One region of the Quadrisphaera setariae genome, then DNA from elsewhere that is predicted to be linked to it. Evidence: predicted binding sites of a transcription regulator. Region 1 holds the regulator's gene; the other holds the start of a gene.
What was found. Region 1 encodes LexA, which represses DNA repair genes until DNA is damaged. Its sites were predicted from a motif close to TCGAACANNTGTTCGA; they were not measured.
Positions count from the first base shown of each region.

Region 1 (7,491 bases):
GAGCGCCTGGAGGAGCTGCTCCCCGGGACGACGGCCGGCGCCGAGCAGGTGGCCGGGCACCCGCTGCCGCTCTCGACGGGCCGCAGCGGCGTCTGGTCGGTGGGGCGCGTGCTGCTCGCCGGTGACGCCGCCAGCCTCGTCAACCCCGTGACGGGGGAGGGCATCTACTACGCGGTGCTCTCGGGCGTCCTCGCCGGGCGCGCGGCGCTCGGAGGTGGCCGGTACGACCGCATGCTCGGCGAGGCGCTGGTCGGGCACCTGCGCCACACGGATCTCGCCGCGCGGCTCGTGCGCAGCGACCGGCTGCTGCACGCGGCGCTGCGCGCGTCGGCCCGCGACACCGGCGTCTTCGACGACGTCGCCGACATCGGCCTGGCCCGCGGCCGGCTCACCTCCCGGGTCGTGCGCGGCATGGGTCGAGCCCTGCTCGCGGGCTGATCGGCTCGCGCGGAGGCGCGACCTGCGCCACGGTGGCGGGCATGTCCACCCGCGACGACGCGGCCGGTCACCGACCGCCCAGTGCGACCTCAGTCCTCGACCCGTTCCGCGGCTCGAAGCTCGCCGTCCCGGAGGTCCGCGAGCTCCCGAAACCGCCGTCGCGGTGGCTGCCGCTCATCGGGCCGGGGATCATCGCCGCGGGCGTCGGCCTGTCCAGCGGCGAGTTCGTGCTGTTCCCGTTCATCGCCTCCCAGGTGGGGCTGGTCTTCGTGTGGGCGGCGCTGGTCGGCGTGGTCACGCAGTACTTCGTGACCATGGAGATCGAGCGGTACGCCCTGGCCACCGGCGAGACGGCGGTGACCGGGTTCAGCAGGTTCTGGCCGCACTGGGGCCTGGTGTTCGCGATCCTCACCTACGGCGCCAACCTCTGGCCCGGGTGGGCCACGAGCTCGGCGACGCTCATCAGCTTCCTCACCGGGGGGACGCCGCGGTTCATCGCCATCGGGCTGCTGGTGGCGATCGGACTGATCCTCACCCTGGCTCCCGTGGTGTACGTGGCGCTGGAGAAGATCCAGATGGTCAAGGTGGCGGCGGTGATGCTCCTGCTCGTGGTGGGGGCCTTCGCCGCCATCACCGCGACCGCCTGGCGCGACGTGCCGACCATCGTCACCGAGGCGCGCTTCCCGGCTGCGGAGCTGGGCTTCGCCACCCTCTTCGGCGCGATGATCTTCGCTGGTGCCGGTGGCGGGCAGAACCTCGTGCAGTCCAACTGGATCCGCGACAAGGGCTTCGGCATGGGCCACTACGTGCCGCGGTTGCAGAGCCCGGTGACGGGTGAGCCGGAGGCGGTGCCGAGCACCGGCTACGTCTTCCGCACCGAGGGGCCCGAGGGCGAGGAGAACCTGCGGCGCTGGCGCGGCTGGTGGCGCTTCGCCAACGTCGAGCAGCTGAGCACGTTCGTCGCCATCACCGTGGTGTCGATCTTCTTCACCTCGCTGCTCGCCTACTCCACCGTCTTCGGCCTGGAGGACCTGCCGAACGACATCCAGTTCGTGCGGGTCGAGGGCGAGCAGCTGGCCGAGGCCGTCGGCACCTGGTTCGGTGTCTTCTTCTGGATCATCGGCGCGTTCTCGCTGTTCGGCGCTGCCCTGGGCATCACCGACTACACGAGCCGCATGGCAGCGGACGTGCTGAAGACCAGCTACCTCAAGAGCGCCGACGAGAGCCGCATCTACTTCTGGCTCACCTGGGGCCTGGTGGCCATCGGCGCCGTGGTGCTGCTGATCGGCTTCGACCAGCCGATCGCGCTCGTCGTCGTCTCCGCCACCGTCGGCGGCCTCATGATGACGATCTACTCGGCGCTGCTCATCGCCACCAACCGCAAGCTGCTCCCGGCGCCGCTGCGCGTCAGGGGCGTGCGGCTGGCGCTGCTGGTGCTCGCGATCCTCATCTACGGCACGGCGACGGTGCTGACCCTCGGCCAGCAGCTCCCCAAGCTGTTCGGCTAGAGCGAGCGCAGCACCGTGACGACGCGGCCGAGGATGGTGGCCTCGGTGCCGTCGATGGGGGAGTAGGCGGCGTTGCGGGGCAGCAGCTGAACGCCGCCGCCGCGGCGCTGCAGCACCTTGACCGTCGCCTCGCCGTCGATCATGGCGGCGACCACCTCGCCGTTCTCGGCGACGGGCTGGCGGCGGACCACCACGTAGTCGCCGTCGCAGATGGCGGCGTCGACCATGGAGTCGCCCACGACGCGCAGGGTGAACAGCTCGCCCTCGCCCACCAGCTGGCGCGGCAGGGCGAAGACGTCCTCCACCTCCTGCTCGGCGAGCAGCGGTGCGCCGGCGGCGATGCGCCCGACCAGCGGCACGAAGGCGGTCTCCTCGCTCTCCGGGACCGCGGGGACGGCTGCCGCGGCGCCGCGGCCCGCGGTGCGGCCGGGGTCGACCACCTCGATGGCGCGCGGGCGGTTCGGGTCGCGGCGCAGGTAGCCCTTGCGCTCGAGCGTCACCAGCTGGTGCGCGACGCTGCTGGGGCTGTGCAGCCCGACGACCTTGCCGATCTCCCGCATGCTCGGCGGGTAGCCGCGGCTGGTGACCGACTCGCGGATCGTGTCGAGCACGGCTCGCTGCCGGCTGGTGAGGTCGTCAGCTCGACCGGAGGTGCCCTTCGGGGCCGTCGTCGCCACGCACGCAGGGTAGTGGATCGAGCACGCGATCTCAAACACGCGTTCGACGCGGCGGACGACGAGGAGGCGGGCCCTGCTGCTCCCGCGCTGCTCCCCGTACTGTTCCGTCGTGCTGCCCCCCGGGTCGTCCGCCTCGTCGACCACCTCGCCGACCACCGCGACCCCCGGGCCGCCGTCGCTGTCGCGCGTCGAGGTCAACGGCCTCAACGTCATCGACGAGTCCGAGCGGCGCGGCAGGCCCTCGAGCCTCTTCTGGCCCTGGTTCGCCGCCAACGTCTCCGTCTTCGGCATCGCCAACGGGGCCTTCGTGCTCGGCTTCGGCGTCAGCTGGTGGCAGGCGCTGCTCGCCGGGGTGGTGGGGATCGTCGCGTCGTTCCTCCTGTGCGGGCTCGTGGCCCTGGGCGGCACCCGCGCCTCGGCCCCGACGATGGTCGTCTCGCGCGCCGCCTACGGCGTGCGCGGCAACAGGCTCCCCTCGGCCATCAGCTGGCTGCTCACCGTCGGCTGGGAGACGGTCCTCGTCTCGCTCGCGGCGCTGGCCACCGCCACCGTGTTCACGACGCTGGGCTGGGGCGGCGGGACGGTCACCAAGGCGGTCGCGCTCGTCGTCGTCGTCCTGCTGGTCGTGGGCGCCGGTGTCCTCGGCTTCGAGGCGATCATGAAGTTGCAGGCCGTCATCACGTGGGTGACCGGCGTGCTGACCGTTGTCTTCCTCGCGCTGACGGCCGGGCGCCTCGACTGGGGCGCCGTCACCGCGGCCCCGAACGGCACCTGGCAGGCGCTGCTCGGCGCCACCGTGTTCAGCATGACCCTGTTCGGGCTGGGGTGGGTCAACGCCGCGGGCGACTACTCCCGCTACCTGCCCCGGCACTCCTCGCGCCCCGGGGTGGTGTGGTGGACGACGTTCGGCGGCGCGACTGCACCCCTGGTGCTGCTGGGCTTCGGGGTGCTGCTGGCGGCCTCCTCGCCGGAGTTCTACGACGGCGCCAGCACCGACCCGATCGGTGCCCTGGCCACGGGCCTGCCCACCTGGTTCCTCGTGCCGTTCGCGGTGGTCGCGGTGCTCTCGCTGGTGGGCGGCGCCGTGCTGGACATCTACTCCTCCGGACTGGCCCTGCTCTCCCTCGGCCTGCCCGCCCCGCGCTGGGTGGCGGCGTTGGTCGACGGGGCGCTGATGGTGGCCGGCGCGGTCTACGTCGTGTTCGTCTCCGAGGACTTCCTCACCCCCTTCCAGGGCTTCCTCATCACCCTCGGCGTGCCGATCGCCGCGTGGGCGGGTGCTGCCATCGCCGACCTCGTCCGCCGCTCCGGCGCCTACGACGACGTCGCGCTGTTCGACCCCGCGGGCCAGTACGGGTCCGTGCGCTGGGGCCCGGTGGTGCTGCTGCTGGCCGCGACCGCCGTCGGGTGGGGGCTGGTCGTCAACACCAGCGCCACCTGGCTCGGGTGGCAGGGCTACCTGCTGGGCCCGCTCGGCCTGGGCGGGAAGAGCGGCGACTGGACCTTCGCCAACCTCGGCGTGCTCGCCGCGCTGGCGATCGGCTTCGTGGGGCAGCTGCTGCTCACGCCGTCCGCCAAGAGGACCCTGCGGACCGGAGCGCTCACCCGGCGGACGGGTCGCTGACCTCGCCGGTGACGAGCGCGCGCAGCCGATCCAGCGGCAGCTTGGGGGTGCGGTCCTCGGTGACCAGGCCGTTCGCCTCCTGCAGGGTGTCGGCCAGCTGCGTGTAGCACCACCCGACCAGGCCGCCCGCCTCCACGCACGCGTTCGCGGCGCCGAGCAGGTCGCCCAGGCGCCGGGCGTAGTCGTCGGCGTCGGAGGCGGTGGAGTACCCCCACGTCGCGCCCTCGGGCGCTGAGGAGTCCCCGTCAGCGTCGTCGGCGGCAGGGGTGAAGCGCACCCCGCCGAACTCGCTGAGCACCAGCGGGCGCTCGACGTCGGCCAGGTCGGAGCTCCGAGCGCCCCCGGCCACCCGCAGGCGCCGCCCGTTGGCGGTCACGCGGGCCGAGGACGACGACGGCGAGGGCACGCCCACCAGCGCCGCGGCCGCCTCCGGCGAGCCGTACCGGGCCGCGAGCACCTCGCCCGAGTCGGTGTAGTCGTGGACGGTCCACAGGTCGGAGTCGGTGTGCTCCCACCCGTCGTTGCTGATGACGGGTCGGGTCGGGTCGAGCGCACGCGTGAGAGCGGCGAGCGCCGTCGCGTACGAGCGCTGACCGGCGCTGGAGGCGACGTCCTGCACGCCCCAGGACTCGTTGAGCGGCACCCACGCGACGACGCTCGGGTGGCTCGCGTCGCGGCGGACCGCCTCCAGCCACTCCGCCGTGAGCAGCGACACCGCCCGCGCCGTGTACGCGTAGGCGTTGGCGGTCTCGGCCCACACCGTGATGCCGAGCCGGTCGCACCAGTGCAGGAAGCGCGGGTCCTCCACCTTCTGGTGGATCCGCACCGAGTCGAAGCCCAGGTCGGCCAGCAGCTGCGCCTCGCTGCGCAGGCGCTCGGCGCTGGCGGCGAGGTGGGTGTCGGGCCACCAGCCCTGGTCGAGCACCGAGCGCAGCGTGTGGGGCGTGCCGTTGAGCAGCAGCTGCCCGGCGCCCACCTCCACCGAGCGCATCCCGAGGTAGCTGGCCACCGCGTCGAGCTCGGCACCAGGACCGGCCGGCGAGGCAGGGCCACCAGCGAGCAGCCGCACCTGCGCGTCGACGAGGTGCGGGTGCTCCGGGCTCCACAGCAGCGCCTCGCGCTCCTGCCCGTGCCGCAGCAGCGGCACCGCGAGGGCCACCTCCACACGAGGGCCCCCGCGCTCGGCGTGGCCGGGCACGGCGACGACGGCCTCGGCGAGCACGCGCTCGTCATCGTCGTGAGCTCCGAGGGAGAGGCGGACGGCGAGGCTGGCCGGCTCCAGCGGGGTGCTCGACAGCTCCGCGACGAGGTGCACGGTGGCGCCGACGAGGTCGGTGGTCCAGGTGAGGTGCTCGATGCTCACGGCCGGCACCACCTCGGCCCACACCGTCTGCCAGATGCCGGAGGTGCGGCGGTACCAGATGGCGTGCGGGGCGTCGTGCCAGTCCTGCTTCCCGCGGGGCAGCTCGGGGTCGCGGGCGTCGTCGACGGCGCGGACGACGACCACGTGCTCGCGGTCGAGGTCCAGGCCAGACCCGGCGCCGGTGGGGGTCAGGAGCTCGGTGACGTCGGCGGAGAACGGCGTCTGCCCGCCGGTGTGCTCGGCCACGAGGTGCCCGTCGAACCAGACCCGAGCGCTGTGGTCGACGGCGCCGAAGCGCAGCACCAGCCGCGCCCCCGACCCGTCGGCCGCCAGCGCGTCGGCGCCGGCGACGTCGCGCAGCCGCAGGCCGCGGCGGTACCAGAGCTCGGCGAACGGGCCCTGCTCGCCGACGCCGGAGGCGGTGCTCTCCGGCGGGTAGGGGACGACGACGTCGCGGTCGAAGCCCGTCCTGTCGGCCAGGTCCTCGCTGCTGGCGCCCCGCCACAGGCCCTTCGGCGCGGGGGTTCCCGCGGGCACGAGGCCCAGCTGCCACGTGCCGCCCAGGTCGGTCCAGTGCTGCCGCAGGAGCTGCGGGCGGGGGTGCTCCCCGGGCTGCGTGCTGGCGCGGGGGAGCGGTGCCGTCTCTGCCACGGGCCGGAGTGTGCCACGCCGCCGCGGCGGCGCCACCCCTGCGTTTCCATCGTTGCAAATCATGGGCGGACCCTGCAGACTCCGGGCCAGCGCACGACGAGGAGGTCGATGATGTCTGCGATGTCGCGGAGGCTGCCTGAGCAGCACCCCAGCCGGCGGAAGGTGCTGGCCGGGGGACTCGCGGGGCTGGGAGCCATGGGGCTGGCCGGTGGCCTGTCCGGCTGCGGCTCACCGCTGGCCGCGGGGGTGGCGGGCACCCCGCTCAACCCCGACTCGGTCACGTTCTGGAACCTGTTCGGCGGCGGCGACGGCGCCCGCCTGCAGACGATGCTCGAGGAGTACCGCAAGCAGCAGGGCTCCCCGGACTCCCTCACCGCCGCCACCTTCGCGTGGGGCAACCCGTACTACACCAAGGTCGTGCTGGCCACGCTGGGCAACAAGCCGCCGGACGTCGCCGTGGCCCACGCCACCCGTGCCACGATCCTCGCCCAGGCCGGGCTGCTCGAGCCCATCACCGAGGACCTGCTCGGCCTCGCCGGGCTGTCGAGCTCCTCCTTCACGAAGTCCGTGTGGGAGGCCGGCAAGGTGGGGAGCAGCTACTACACGATCCCGCTCGACACCCACCCCTACGTGCTGTTCTTCAACAAGCAGGTCTGCCAGCAGGCCGGGCTGCTGGACGGGAACGGCAAGCTCGCGCCAATCCAGGGCAAGGACGCCTTCGAGGCGGCGCTGACCGCCATCGCCGGCGTCACCGGCGGCGCCGCGTGGTCGGCCTCCAACGTCGGCGACACCTCCGGCTCCTGGCGCCTCTTCCAGACCCTGTACTGGCAGATGGACGGCGCCACCGACTTCCTCGGCGACGACGGGCAGGAGCTCACCGTCAACGAGGAGCTGGCGCTGGCGACGATGGCCTACATCGGCGACCTCGCCAAGCGCGGCCTGCTCACCCCCACCGTCGACTACGCCGGCGCCGGCACGCAGCTGTACACCGGCAAGGTCGGCTTCCAGACCCAGGGCGAGTGGGAGATCACCACCGCGCAGTCCGTGGAGGGCTTCGAGTTCGGCATGGTGCCGATCCCGCAGATCTTCGACGTGCCGGCCGCCCAGGGCGACTCCCACACGTTCATCCTCCCGAAGATGGACCGCACGGACGCCCAGAAGGAGCTGGCGATGGGCTTCGTGAAGTCCCTGCTCGACCAGTCGCTGACCTGGGCGCAGGGCGGCCACGTG
Region 1 is NZ_VKAC01000012.1:40,678-48,168, reverse strand. It holds gene FMM08_RS18145 (NAD(P)/FAD-dependent oxidoreductase) at 1-438, shown strand, start outside; gene FMM08_RS18140 (Nramp family divalent metal transporter) at 480-1,946, shown strand; gene lexA (transcriptional repressor LexA) at 1,943-2,623, opposite strand; gene FMM08_RS18130 (purine-cytosine permease family protein) at 2,802-4,247, shown strand; gene FMM08_RS18125 (glycoside hydrolase family 2 protein) at 4,225-6,261, opposite strand; gene FMM08_RS18120 (extracellular solute-binding protein) at 6,382-7,491, shown strand, end outside.

Region 2 (7,491 bases), on a different contig from region 1:
CACCCTGACCGCTGACCAGCTCGAGGTCGCGGTGCTCGAGCGCGCCCGTCCCCGGCGCACCTTCCGCCGCCTCGAGGGGCCGGTGCTCCAGGCGGTCATCGACGGCCGGTCCGCCGAGGCTGGCGCTGGAGCGACGTCCGCCGCCCAGGCCGCTGCTGCGCAGACTCCGCCGGCGAGCGGCCACACCGGTCTGCCGTCGGACACCGTCGACCTGCCGCCCGCCGACTGAGCCCTGTTCCCGGGGAGGTCTGGGGTGGCTGGCTGGCGGCTGCGTCCTGCGCGGGCGGGTGACGCGGGAGAGGTGCTGGTGGTCTCGCTGGCGGCGTTCGTCAGCGAGGCCCAGCGCTACGGCGACCCGCTGCTGCCGCCCCTGCGCGAGACCGTGGCTGACGTCCGCGCCGCCATCGAGGACCCGGCCCTGCGCGTCGTCGTCGCCGAGGCCGGTGCCTGGTCGGACTGGAAGCCGGACCGGCTCCTCGGTGCGGTCCGGGTCCGCCTGGCCCGTGACCCGTCACCTGCTCAGGGTGCAGGGCCGGACGACCAGGACGACGACGGCGGGGGTCCGCTCGTCGGGCACGTCGGCAGGCTCGTCGTCGTCCCCGACGCGCAGGGACGCGGGCTCGGCAAGGCCCTCCTCGGCGCGGCCGAGGACGAGGCCCGCCGATCTGGCGCTGCGCGGATGGAGCTGTTCACCGGAGCGGCGTCCGAGAGCTCGATCGCGCTGTACCAGCGCGCCGGGTACCGGGTGAGCGACAGACCCGGTGACGCAGACCGCGTCGACGACCGCGGCGTGCGCCTCGTGGTGCTCATCAAGCCCCTGACCTGACCGGCCGGGCGATCAGGGCGTCCTCAGAACCTCGCACACCCCTCAGCGACGATCAAGGAATCGAGCCCCACCTTGAGCCGCACGAGGATGCGCAGGGATGTCCGTCGTGGTGTGCAGTCAAGGTGCGTCGCGACGCTGGTCCTCGGCGGCCCCCCTGACGGCGGGTCATGTCAGAGGAGGACCGGATCGGTGCGGGTCGACCAGCGCGGCTCATGCTCTCGGCTCCACCCGAGGGGCCGCGTCCTAGAAGGGCGGCTCGTCAGGGAAGGTGGAGCGCGCGCCCTCGGACCGCTCGGCCGAGGGGGCCAGGTCCACCGGATGCATGTGCCGGCGTCCGAGGCGCTCCTCCTCGACGGGGTTGCGCGGTGGCCACGGCGTCAGGCGGTACCGCTCGTCGGGCAGGGCGGCGGGGCGGGGGGCGCTGTGGTGGTCGAAACCCAGGGGTGAGCGCCAGTGCGACGACCCGCGGTCGCACCGCCACTGCTGCCAGCGCGCCGTCCAGCGCACCCAGCCGTCGTCGAGGTCGCTCGGGTCGCCGCCGCCCGAGGAAGCGCCGCCGGTGAGCCTGCTGGTGTCGGTGCCGTGCTTCAGCAGGTGGTGGCGCCGGCACTTCGGTTCGAGGTTGCAGGCGCACGTGGTTCCGCCACCGGCGGCGGGGCCACCGCGGCGGTGAGGGACGACGTGGTCGAGGTCGCAGCGCGTGGCCCGTCGCCGGCAGCCGGGGTGGGCGCAGCGGCTCCACCGCCGCCTGACCACGCGGGCCTGGGCAGCGGCGGGCGTGTAGCGACCACCGTTGACGGACGCGACAGGGCAGTCGGAGGGGCTGGACGGTGAGCACGTGCCATCGGTGCAGGGGACGGGGGAGTCGGCTTCGGGGGCGAGCAGGAGGTCGTCCACGAGGCCGTGCGCGTCGGGCGCACCGAGGTCGCTCGCCTCGGTGGCCGTGAGCGACGCGTCGGCGGTGCTCGGAGGGGTGTCGTCGGGCTCTTCGGCGTCAGCGGCGTGCACCTGCTGGACGGGACGTCCGTGGAAGGTGCCCGGAGCAGTGCGCCCACCACCGCGAGGGTCCGAGCCGGTGCTCGGACTGGTGCCTGGGCGTGCGGGAGGGGTGCCAGGCGGCTCGGAGCGGGGCGGTGTCGAGGGCGGCGCCGGCGGCGGACCCGGGTCGGTGAGCCAGCTCGCGGGGTACGTGTGCCCGTCCACGGTGATGAGGTCGCCGGTGAACGGGTCGGTGAGGATCCGCCGCAGCCGGCATCGTTCCCACGTGAGGCCCTGGCGGACCAGCCAACCGGGTACCCATCCGTACCCCTCCAGCCGACCGGGCTGGTCGTCGTGGCCGCAGACCGTGGACAGCGCGGCGTGGACCTCGAGCGTCGTCTGCGGGCGCGGGGCACCCGGCTCGGCGGGAGAGGCGTCCTGCACCGCGGTGGCCAGGGCGTCGAAGCGGTGTGCGGGCATCCCCCGGGCGTCGTGGACGGCGGCGTCAGCCTCCGGACCGTCCGGAGCCCCGCCGAGCCCGTCCACCCCGTTGGCGTACGGGTCCCCACCGTCGGCGGGCAGCCGCCCCTCCGAGATCGCCTGGCGAGCCTCGGCCAGGTTCAGCCCGGCGATGGTGTCGAGGTGCTCGTACGTGGCCAGGACGGCGGGGGCGGGGCCCGTCATGACCAGCTGCGCGATGCCATCGCCGAGAGGCCGCATGACCACCGACCGCGCCGACACCTTCCGGCACGACCGGCGGCGCACCGCGGCGGCGTCCTTGCGGGCCACCACCTCGTCGACGACGTCCTTGAGCTCGGCGGTGTTCAGCCCCAGCCCGGAGCCGTCGGGTCCGAAGACCTCCTCGTCGAGCTCGAGCGCCAGCTGGGGGTCGAGCTCGAGGCTCTGCTCGGCGACGACGGTGACCAGCGCGAGGTCGAGCCGGCCGCCCTCCAGGCGCTCCAGGGTCCGCGGAAGGCAGCTGACCACGTGCTCCGCCAGCCGCACCTGCTTGCCGGCTCGGTGCTCCGTCCACGCGAGCAGCAGCGCCACCTCGCTGACGAGGTCGTTGAGGCCCGACGCCTCCAGCGCCGCGCGCTGACGCTGCGCGCGGGACGTGCGCCGCGTGCGGTCACCGTCGGGCCCTGGGCCGTCGGGGTCGCCGTCGGGGTGGTGGACCGCGGCCCGGTACAGCGGCGCCATCGCCGCGAGGATGCGGACCTGGCCGCCCTGAGCCCGCCCCACGGCGGCCTGCTGGGTGCGGAGCCTGTGGGCGTGCTTCCTCGCGGCGTGCGTGGCAGCCCGCTCGGCGACGACGGCGCGGACGCGGCGGCGCTCGTCGTCGTCGGCGTCCTCGGCGAGCCAGCGCTCGAACTCACCAGCGGCTCGCCGTGCGGCCCTGTCCTGCTGGAAGGGACGGGGTCCGTCGTCGAGGACGACGTCGACCGGGGCGTCGTCGGGGTGCTCGCACAGGCCGGAGACGTCACCGGAGACCCACGGGGCGTCGTCGGCGTCGGTCGCGACCCGCCAGGCGCCGCGGCCCTCGTCCCAGACCCACTCCGCGTCGGGCACGGCGCGGGTGGTGAGCACCTGGTCGAGCAGCGCCTGGTCCATGCCGGCCGGACCCGGTAGGCCGCGCCGGGCCACGTCCCGACGGGTGGCCTCGTGCCGGCGCCGGGCGGGGCCGCGCGGTGGCAGCTCGGACAGGGCGGCCCGGCGACGACGAGCCTGCGACCGGGTCCGGCGCGTCCGCGCAGGAGGCTGCGGAACCCCGTCGCCGACCGCCACCTCGGCGCTCGCGGGGGTCTCGTCCACGCCCCTCATCGTACCGACAGGCGTTCGATCCTTCAATATCAAGAAGCCTCTGACCTGCACAGAGGACCGTGATCGCCGGTGCTCGGAGATCGCCCTGTGCGACGGTAGTGGTCACCACCGACAGTCCTCAGGTGTGCGCCCCGCCCTCGCGCTCCCGCTGACCCGACGTACTGTGGCGATCGTGGACCGCCGGATCCTGGGTCTGGAGACCGAGTACGGGGTCACCTGCGCCGCGGACGGCCAGCGCCGCCTGTCCGCTGACGAGGTCGCCCGCTACCTCTTCCGCAAGGTCGTCTCGTGGGGGCGGTCGTCCAACGTCTTCCTCCGCAACGGCGCCCGCCTCTACCTCGACGTGGGCTCCCACCCCGAGTACGCCACCCCCGAGTGCGACGACGTGCGCCAGCTCGTCATCCACGACCGCGCGGGCGAGCGGATCCTCGAGGGCCTCACGGTCGACGCCGAGCGCCGCCTCGCCGAGGAGGGCATCGGCGGGGAGGTGTTCCTCTTCAAGAACAACACCGACTCCGCCGGCAACTCCTACGGCTGCCACGAGAACTACCTCGTGCCCCGGGCCGGGGAGTTCTCCCGCCTGGCCGACGTCCTCATCCCCTTCCTCGTCACCCGCCAGGTGCTCGTGGGCGCGGGGAAGGTCCTCCAAACGCCCCGCGGCGCGGTCTACTGCCTGTCCCAGCGGGCCGACCACATCTGGGAGGGCGTCTCCAGCGCCACCACGCGCAGCCGGCCCATCATCAACACCCGCGACGAGCCCCACGCCGACGCCGACAGGTTCCGCCGCCTCCACGTCATCGTCGGCGACTCGAACATGTCCGAGACCACGACGATGCTCAAGACCGGCGCCGTCGACATCGTCCTGCGGATGCTCGAGAGCGGCGTCGCCGTGCGCGACCTGTCCCTGGAGAACCCCATCCGGGCCATCCGCGAGGTGAGCCACGACACCACCGGTCGCCGGATGCTCAAGCTCGCCAACGGCGGCGAGGCCAGCGCTCTGGAGGTGCAGGAGGAGTACCTCGAGCGCGCCAAGACCTTCATCGACGAGGAGGGCGTGCGCAACAGCACCGACAAGCGCGTCCTCGACCTGTGGGAGCGCGGCCTGCGCGCCGTGCGCGAGGGCGACCTGTCCCTCGTCGACCGCGAGCTCGACTGGGTCATCAAGCTCAAGCTCGTCGAGCGCTACCGCGCCCGCCACGGCCTGGCCCTGTCCGACGCCCGCGTGGCCCGCCTCGACCTCGCCTACCACGACGTCTCCCGCACCCGGGGCCTGTACAACCTCCTCGCCGCCCGCGGCATGGTCGAGCGCGTCAGCAGCGACATCGAGGTCTTCGAGGCCACCAGCGTGCCCCCCCAGACCACCCGCGCCCGCCTGCGCGGCGACTTCGTGAGGACCGCGCAGGAGAAGCGCCGCGACTTCACCGTCGACTGGGTGCACCTCAAGCTCAACGACCAGTCGCAGCGCACCGTGCTGTGCAAGGACCCCTTCCGCTCGGTGGACGAGCGGGTGGAGCGCCTCATCGCGAGCATGTGAGAGCGCTGTGCCCCCGGGAGCACGCAGTCCCGTCGCGTAGCGTGCTGGGGTGATCGCCGTTCGTCGTCGTCCTGCTCTCGTCATCCCCCTGGTGGCCGGTGCGCTCGCGCTCGCGGGCTGCTCCGGCGGTTCTGGCGGCGGGGCAGCCGACCCCTCCAGCGCCCCGTCCAGCGCCGCCAGCAGCGCCGCGGCCACCGCCGACCTGTCCCAGGTGACGGTGACCGCGCCTGCCGCGGGCGCCACCGGCAAGGACGCCGTGCCCATCGTCGCGGTGCCCGCCGGCTTCAGCACCACCACGACCGCCTCCAAGGTGCTCACCGAGGGTGACGGCAAGGCCGCAGAGGTCGGGGACGTGCTCGGCGTGGAGTTCGTCGGGGTCAACGGCAAGGACGGCAAGACGTTCGGGTCGAGCGCCTGGAGCGGCACGCCGGCGCAGTTCGTGCTCGGTCCGGGCGTCATCCCCGGCTTCACCACGGCGCTCAAGGGCGTCAAGGCCGGCAGCCAGGTGCTCGCCGCGGTGGCCCCCGCCGACGGGTACGGACCCCAGGGCGGGCTCGAGCAGGCCGGGATCGGCGCCACCGACACCCTCGTCTACCTCATCGACGTGAAGTCGGTCTCACCCGGCTGGGCCACCGGCACCCCGGAGCAGGCACCCCTGCCGGCCGGCGTGGAGTCGGTCAGCGTGGACCAGGCGACCCACGCACCCACCATCAAGATCACGAGCGGTGCGACGCCTCCGTCGTCGCTCGTCAGCCAGGTGCTCATCAAGGGCACCGGTCCGGCGGTCCAGAAGGGCCAGCACCTGACGATGCAGTACACCGGCGTCACCTGGTCCACGGGGCAGGTGTTCGACTCGTCCTGGACCCGCGGCACCCCGTTCGACTTCACCCTCGGCTCCGGCCAGGTCATCAAGGGCTGGGACCAGGGCCTGGAGGGCGTGCCCGTGGGCAGCCAGGTGCTGCTCGTCATCCCGCCCGCGCTGGGCTACGGCGACCAGGCGCAGGGCGACAAGATCCCGGCAGGCTCGACCCTCGTGTTCGTCGTCGACGTGCTCGCAGCGCAGTAGTCCGAGCCCCCCGGCAGAGTGGACCCATGAGCAACGCACCCCGTCCCGAGGTCGACCCGCCCGAGGGTCCGGCCCCCACCGAGCTCGTCATCACCGACATCACCGTCGGCGACGGCCCCGAGGCCACCCCCGGCTCCACCGTCACCACCCACTACGTGGGCGTCACCCACTCCACCGGCGAGCAGTTCGACGCCTCGTGGGACCGCGGCGAGCCGCTGAGCTTCCGCGTGGGCGTCGGCCAGGTCATCAAGGGGTGGGACCAGGGCCTGCTGGGCATGCGCGTCGGCGGCCGCCGCCGGCTCGAGATCCCCTCGGACCAGGCCTACGGCAAGCGCGGCGCCGGCGGCGTCATCGGCCCGGACGAGGCCCTCGTCTTCGTGGTCGACCTCGTCGGCGTCCGCTGACCCGCCCCACCCCCGTCTGACCCACCCCGTCTGACGCAGCGCTCCCCTCACAGCCCCACCCCGGGGCGGTGAGGGGAGCGTTCACACGACGTCACACAGCGGCACGGGAGCGCAACACGCGGTCCGTACGTTCCGTGGCATGTCGCAGGACACCCGCGCCACGCGCGCTTCAGCGCCCGACCGCCTCGAGGTGGTCACCGACCCGAACCGTCCTGCCGACGTCGACGTCGATGCCGGCGGCGGCGCGGTGGGGACGACGACCGCCCCCCGCCGCGGGCGCTGGGTGGACGTCTGGAACCCCGAGGACCACGCCCAGTGGGAGGGCGGCGGCCGCGCCGTCGCCCGCCGCAACCTGTGGTGGTCCATCGCCGCCGAGTTCCTCGGCTTCACCGTCTGGCAGCTGTGGTCGATCGCCACCCCGGTGCTCATCGCCGCCGGCTACCCGATCACCACCAACCAGGCCCTCTGGCTCGTCTCCATCCCCGTGCTCGTGGGCGCCACGCTGCGCTTCCCCTACTCCTTCGCCGTGGCGAAGTTCGGCGGGCGCAACTGGACGATCGTCTCGGCGCTCCTGCTGGTCATCCCCTGCCTGGGGCTGGTCTACGTCGCCAACACCCCCGGCATCTCCTTCGGGCTCATGCTCCTCATCGCCGCCACGGCCGGCTTCGGCGGCGGCAACTTCGCCTCCTCGATGAGCAACATCTCCTTCTTCTTCCCCGAGAAGGAGAAGGGTGCGGCGCTCGGCCTCAACGCGGCCGGCGGCAACATCGGCGTGGCCGTGATCCAGTTCGTCACGCCGTTCCTCGTGGTGGCCGGCGTCGCCGCCAGCACCGCACGCCCGGCGTACATCCTCATCCCGCTG
Region 2 is NZ_VKAC01000004.1:92,900-100,390, forward strand. It holds gene prcA (proteasome subunit alpha) at 1-229, shown strand, start outside; gene FMM08_RS07675 (GNAT family N-acetyltransferase) at 254-826, shown strand; gene FMM08_RS07680 (HNH endonuclease signature motif containing protein) at 1,070-3,616, opposite strand; gene pafA (Pup--protein ligase) at 3,798-5,159, shown strand; gene FMM08_RS07690 (FKBP-type peptidyl-prolyl cis-trans isomerase) at 5,209-6,225, shown strand; gene FMM08_RS07695 (FKBP-type peptidyl-prolyl cis-trans isomerase) at 6,252-6,629, shown strand; gene FMM08_RS07700 (MFS transporter) at 6,769-7,491, shown strand, end outside.
Region 2: the regulator LexA is predicted to act here: its motif matches at 3,629-3,644, upstream of FMM08_RS07680 (HNH endonuclease signature motif containing protein).